2 linked regions of the Cellulophaga sp. L1A9 genome follow. The protein of the gene in region 1 binds, or shares a complex with, the protein of each later gene. Links are inferred from orthologs where the notes say so. Each region holds a gene or a part of one and is shown on either strand. Other genes may lie near its edges. The genes, in order: meaB and scpA.

Region 1 (3,107 bases):
TTAACTCTGAAAGCAGAGATAACCTTAGATAAAATAAAGAATAGTGTTGCTAAGCTTAAGTATAACGGATCTGTTTTTTTTAAAATATCAAAAACATCATTATAATTAATTTTAGTAAAAACAAAGTAAAGTAAAACAGCACTAACTATAATTTTAAGTGCTGTTACTAGCTTTTTATTGGGCTTTATCACCTATAAGAATTTTTTTAATTCGGTATGGTCGTTTTTGCTGTGATTCATAGTAGGTTCTAATTAATAATTCCATCACAATTCCTATAGTAAAGAGCTGAATACCTGCTAAAATAAACATCAATCCAAAAATTAACAATGGGCGGTTGCCAATATCTTCACCCATTAATTTTACAACTAATAGGTATATGTTAATTATTCCACCTAAAAGAATGAGTAAAACTCCGAAAATTCCAAATAAGTGAATTGGTCGCTGAAAATATTTTCGAATGAATAAAAGGAGCATCATATCTGCAATCACTTTAAACACTCTTTCTAAACCATATTTAGAGACACCAGCATGTCTAGCATGGTGCTTTACGGGTACTTGCTTAATCTGTGCACCTTCTAAATAGGCTAGCAACGTTATAAAGCGATGCATTTCGCCATATAGGTTTAAATCCTTAGCAATATCTTTTGTAAAAACCTTTAGAGCACACCCATTATCTTTTATATCTAACTTGGTCACACGGCGCACTAAAAAATTTGCGATTTTAGAAGGAATTTTTTTAACTAAAGAATCTTTTCTCTTTTGACGAATACCCGTAATTAAATCATATTCACCACTAATAGCGTAAGAAAGCATTTGAGGAATATCACTTGGGTCATTCTGTAAATCCCCATCCATGGTAATAATGTATTCTCCCTCTGCATAATCTATTCCTGCTGCTAGGGCTAAACTCTGACCGTAATTTTTCTTTAATTCAATCAAATGAACCTTACTATCGTTCATTTTTTTAACTACCATGCGTGTTGCATCTGTAGAGAAATCATCTATATATATTATCTGATAGGTATAGCCTACAAGACTTTCATGGATTTTCTCCGTAAGTAAAACAACATTGTCTTCTTCATTATATAAAGGAACAACAATAGAAAGAAGCGCGTCAGTTAAAACAGTCATAGCAATTAAATTCAAGCTGCAAATTTATGCTTTTTATTTAAGTTCTTTTTGATGTAGGGCTAACAATTGCTCCGCAGCAACAAACGGGGATACTTTTGCATTCATTACTAGAGAAGTAAGTTCTTTTAGTTTTTCTTGAATGGTATCATCTTGGTAAAAACGTATTTTTAAATTGTCTTCTATTGTTTGTAGTAGCCAAAATTTATTTTGGTGTTTTCGGTTTTCATACATAGAAGCTGCTGTAGCTTCTTTAAAGTTTAAGATAGTTTGCCAGACTTCAGAAATACCTTCGTTTTCTAAGGCAGAACATTCTAGTACATTGGGAATCCATCCATTTTCTTTAGGTGGATAAAAGTGCAAGGCTCTAGTAAATTCTATACGTGCTAATTTTGCTGCTTGTTTGTTTTTACCATCGGCTTTATTAATGACGATAGTATCTGTCATTTCCATAATACCTCTTTTAATACCTTGTAACTCGTCTCCGGCTCCGGCAAGTTTTAGTAATAAGAAAAAATCGACCATGCTATGCACTGCGGTTTCACTTTGACCAACGCCTACGGTTTCAATTAAGATAACATCAAAATTAGCAGCTTCGCATAGAATTATAGATTCTCTAGTTTTTCTAGCCACGCCTCCTAAGGAATCTCCAGAAGGAGATGGCCTAATAAAAGCATTCTCATCTTTAACCAAAGCTTCCATTCTTGTTTTATCGCCTAAAATACTTCCTCTACTCAAAGAGCTCGTTGGATCTACCGCTAAAACAGCTACTTTTTTACCAATATTGGTCAAGTGTTTTCCTAAAGCTTCAATAAAAGTACTTTTGCCTACACCCGGTACTCCTGTGATGCCTATTCGTAAGGTATTTTTTTTATCTGAAATACAAGCTTCAATAATTTGATTAGCTTGTATTGCGTGTGGTTTGCTTTTACTCTCAACCAGAGTGATTCCTCTACTCAATGCTATTTTATCTCCGTTGTGAATACCCTGAATTAAACTGGATACAGAAGGCTGATTTTTTCTAAAACTTTTAATTTTAGCAATAGAAGCTTTATTAGAAATAGCATCAAGATGTATTCCTTCTTTTTCTTCTAAGGCTGATTTTTTATTATTTTTTTTCAAAGAGATACTAGATGATTTATAGAAAAATAAGGTTTTTTATGAAACATTCACACAAATTTAATAATTCATTTTTCGTCAGCGATTCTTCTATTAGTATATTATGGTCTTAAACATTAAAATAAATTGAAATGAAAACAATATTCGAGTCAAGTGCAACAAATACAGGTGGTAGGTCTGGTCATGTAACTACGGAAGGCGGACTAATTGATTTAGATGTGAAAATGCCGAATGGGAAAGACCCTATCGAAGAAAAATATACAAATCCAGAACAATTATTTGCTGCAGCATATTCTACTTGTTTTGCGGGTGCATTGCAAGCTGTAGCAAAAGAAAATGGAGTAGATGACTTAGGCGATTTTAGTGTAACCGCTGTTATAGGTTTTGGAAAAGATGATGATGGTTTTAATATAGAAGCAACTTTAGATGCTTATTTGCCTACGGTAGATAAAGAAAAAGGAGAGGAGCTAATTAATGCTGCTCACGAAATTTGTCCTTACAGCAAAGCAACAAGAGATAATATCACCGTAAATCTTAATTTACTTCTAGACGAGTAAATTCTTAAAAGTCACGATACTAAAAATAAAGCCCGAATTTTCGGGCTTTTATTATGCTTTAAATCGAAAGGTAGATTGATTGAAATATTTTTCTCCATTACTTAATACACTCGATGGGAAATTAGGATGATTTGGGGCGTCAGGATAATTTTGTGTTTCAAAGCAGATAGACCCTGTAGTTTCAGGAGTGTAAATGACTACCGCAGGTTGGTTCGTTGTTACTTCTAAAGTAATTCCAGAAATTCCGGAGTGCACGGATGCGCAGATATCTTTACTTTTAGAAATAACAAAGGGAGTATCCAA
Region 2 (3,334 bases), 140 kb from region 1 along the record:
ACGCCTAGGGCTGCGGCAAGATTTACGGTTGTAGTGGTTTTGCCTACACCACCTTTTTGATTTGCTATGGCTATTATTTTGCCCATAATATAAAGTAAGTTAGGGGCTAAAATACGATTATTTACAATGCTAAAAAATGTATTTTGTTAACAGTTCGTGAATAAACGTGGCTAATTGCGTTAAAAAAAGTTAATATTTTTAGTGTGAACGATACAATATCTTAGAATTTAATAAATAAAATAATGTATTCAACTGATAATCAGGTGCTTTTGAAATAAATATAACGATGGATGTGTAATTCTTGATCTCTTTATTTATAAGAGGGTAAGTTTATTTAATTGGTGCTTTTGGTGTTTTCTTTATAACCAAATTTTCTGTTTTTGACTTTAAGCCTTGTATTGCAAAAACTATAGTGGTTTAAAATTTTAAAAATAGATTATCTCTTTTTTGATCATAGCCTTGTTTTTACTCAAAAAAACTAAATAATATTTTAAGGCTTTGGAATAATATTTAATCAATCAAGATCTCTAAAATCTCTATTGCGGCATCACTTATTTTAGTTCCTGGACCATAAATAGCAACAGCACCTGCATCATATAAAAATTGGTAATCTTGTTTAGGTATTACACCACCAACAACTACCATAATATCTTCACGGCCGTATTTTTTTAATTCTTCTAATACTTGAGGAACAAGGGTCTTATGTCCGGCAGCTAAAGAAGATACTCCTAAAATATGTACATCATTCTCTACCGCTTGTTTTGCAGCTTCTGCTGGGGTTTGAAATAGTGGACCAATATCTACATCAAAACCAAGGTCTGCATAACTGGTTGCAACTACTTTTGCTCCACGATCGTGGCCATCTTGTCCCATTTTTGCAACCATTATACGTGGTCTTCTACCGTCTTGTTTTGCAAAAACATCAGCAAGTTCCCTAGCTTTTTTAAAGCTTTCATTATTTTGAATTTCTTTAGAATACACGCCTGTAAATGTTTTAATAACTGCTTTATGTCTATTGTAAACGGCTTCTAAGGCATCACTAATTTCGCCTAATGTGGCGCGTTCCCTAGCAGCTTCTACTGCTAAAGCTAATAAATTTTTATCAGGTTCAGAATTTTGTCCTTTACCATCTGCTTTTGCTACGGCGGCATTGGTTAACCTTAAGAGAGCAGATGTTACAGCAGCTTCATTACGGTCTTCTCTTATTTGTGCCAAACGCTCGAGTTGCTGTCTACGTACTTCTTGGTTATCAACTTCTAAAATATGAAGTGGATCTTCTTTTTCTAAGCGGTAACTATTTACACCAACTATTTTATCTCTATTGCTATCTATTCTAGCTTGTTTTTTAGCCGCAGCTTCTTCAATACGCATTTTCGGAATTCCGGCTTCAATAGCCTTAGTCATTCCACCTAATTCCTCAACTTCTTCTAAAAGTGCCCAAGCTTTTTCTGCAATCTCTTGGGTTAAGCTTTCTACATAATAACTGCCAGCCCAAGGATCTACCGTTTTAGTAACTTTGGTTTCTTCTTGGATATATAACTGTGTATTTCTCGCTATTCTTGCCGAGAAATCTGTAGGTAACGCTATGGCCTCATCAAGGGCATTAGTGTGCAAACTTTGTGTGCCTCCTAAAACGGCAGCCATAGCTTCAATAGTAGTTCTGGCAACGTTATTAAAGGGGTCTTGTTCTGTTAGGCTCCAACCACTGGTTTGGCAATGGGTACGAAGTGCCAATGATTTATCGGTTTTAGGATCAAATTGTTTTACCAATTTCGCCCAAAGCATTCTTCCTGCTCTTAGTTTAGCGATTTCCATAAAATGATTCATGCCAATTCCCCAAAAGAAAGACAGTCGTGGGGCAAATTCATCTATTTTAAGGCCAGATTTTAATCCGGTTCTTATATATTCTAAGCCGTCTGCTAAAGTGTACGCCAACTCTATATCTGCAGTAGCACCAGCTTCTTGCATGTGGTAGCCAGAAATACTAATGCTATTAAATTTTGGCATTTTCTGACTCGTATATTCAAAAATATCTGCAATAATTTGCATGGAGGGCGTGGGAGGGTAGATGTACGTGTTACGTACCATAAACTCCTTTAAGATATCATTTTGAATGGTTCCGGATAATTCTTCTAAAGAAACACCTTGCTCTTGTGCCGCAACAATATAGAAGGCTAGAATAGGCAAAACAGCACCATTCATGGTCATAGAAACAGACATTTTATCTAACGGAATCCCATCAAATAAAATTTTCATGTCTTCTACGGAATCAATAGCAACACCTGCTTTTCCAACATCACCAACCACCCGTTCATGATCACTATCATAGCCTCTGTGGGTAGGCAAATCAAAAGCTACAGAAAGCCCTTTTTGGCCTGCTTCTAAATTTCGTCTGTAAAATGCATTACTTTCTTCTGCTGTAGAAAACCCTGCATATTGCCTAATTGTCCAAGGTCTTAAAACGTACATTGTAGAATAAGGACCTCTTAAATAAGGTGGAATACCTGCTGCAAAATTTAAATGTTCTACATTTTTGAGATTGTCTTTTGAGTAGGATGATTGTATATCAATTTCTTCTGCTGTTTCAAATGCACTCGGTGGAGTAGTTGTTTCCTGTAGAGAAGAAGTGTCTAGCGTGATATGTTGAAGGTCTTTTCTATTCATTTTCCAACCTTTTTTGTTCTAATTCTTCAGATAACCTTCGTTCTAAAATAGGTTCTATACTACTTTTTCGAGGTTTATTTTTCATGAAAGGAAATAATTCTAAATCACCTTTCATTTTATCTAAGCTAGATTGGTATTTGTTGGTTCCTACAAGAATTAATTTCTTGCTGTCAAATAAATCTTGCTCTTTCTGTGCACTTTCTTTAATTTTTTTCTGAATGGTATTCGCTTTCAACTGACTTAAGAATCCGCCTGCTTTTTCTAGCTCTTTAAATAGATCTAAGGCTTTTTCAGCGAGTTGTTTCGTTAAGCTTTCTATGTAGTAAGAACCGTCTGCAGGATTACTAGTCTTATCAAAGTAACTTTCTTCTTTAAGAACGATTAATTGATTGCGAGCAATACGTTCAGCAAAGTCATTGGTTTTATGATAAATAGCATCATAAGGTGCATTACACACTGCATCGGCACTGCCTAATATGGCCGACATGCATTCGGTGGTACTGCGGAGCATATTAGAATTATAATCGTAAATGGTTTTATTTCTTTTGGTGGTAACGGCTAAAATATGACAATTTTCAGGAGCGCCATACGCAGCTGCTACCGTTTTGTAGAGTAAACGTAAGGCTCTGATTTTTGCGATTTCAAAAAAATAATTACTACCTACAGCTAT

Evidence for each region.
Region 2: the proteins of meaB (region 1) and scpA are in contact, whole or in part, in a crystal structure (PDB 8DPB), measured with the Methylorubrum extorquens proteins. The link is inferred for Cellulophaga sp. L1A9 from one-to-one orthologs. Residues at the interface, in SOR26638.1 of Methylorubrum extorquens: Arg20, Ala21, Ala24, Arg25, Thr28, Ser32, Arg33, Arg34, His37, Thr98, Gly99, Gly100, Ser101, Ile102, Leu103, Lys106, Thr107, Ala110, Ala113, Ile114, Asp115, Arg116, Ala118, Phe119, Ile120, Arg121, Pro122, Pro124; in SOR27001.1 of Methylorubrum extorquens: Glu577, Glu578, Asn579, Asp580, Gly581, Arg582, Arg583, Arg585, His596, Ala604, Ser605, Ala608, Asp609, Gly611, Phe612, Asp613, Val614, Asp615, Ile616, Gly617, Pro618, Leu619, Glu625, Arg628, Gln629, Val631, Glu632, Asn633, Asp634, Glu661.

Annotation. Positions count from the first base shown.
Region 1 is NZ_CP047027.1:3,109,541-3,112,647, forward strand. Bases 208-2,980 are described here. They hold meaB (methylmalonyl Co-A mutase-associated GTPase MeaB), read right to left. Parts: upstream 2,251-2,980; coding sequence 1,165-2,250; downstream 208-1,164. Other genes in these bases: GQR94_RS13575 (glycosyltransferase family 2 protein), read right to left, coding at 208-1,131; GQR94_RS13585 (organic hydroperoxide resistance protein), read left to right, coding at 2,379-2,804; GQR94_RS13590 (aldose epimerase family protein), read right to left, coding at 2,856-2,980. Outside these bases: GQR94_RS13570 (lysylphosphatidylglycerol synthase transmembrane domain-containing protein), read right to left, coding at 1-191; more of GQR94_RS13575, read right to left, coding at 175-207; more of GQR94_RS13590, read right to left, coding at 2,981-3,107. UniProt on the Escherichia coli protein: Binds and hydrolyzes GTP. Likely functions as a G-protein chaperone that assists AdoCbl cofactor delivery to the methylmalonyl-CoA mutase (MCM) ScpA and reactivation of the enzyme during catalysis.
Region 2 is NZ_CP047027.1:3,252,499-3,255,832, forward strand. The notes cover bases 88-3,087. They hold scpA (methylmalonyl-CoA mutase), read right to left. Parts: upstream 2,665-3,087; coding sequence 511-2,664; downstream 88-510. Other genes in these bases: GQR94_RS14275 (methylmalonyl-CoA mutase subunit beta), read right to left, coding at 2,657-3,087. Outside these bases: GQR94_RS14265 (ParA family protein), read right to left, coding at 1-86; more of GQR94_RS14275, read right to left, coding at 3,088-3,334. UniProt on the Escherichia coli protein: Catalyzes the interconversion of succinyl-CoA and methylmalonyl-CoA. Could be part of a pathway that converts succinate to propionate.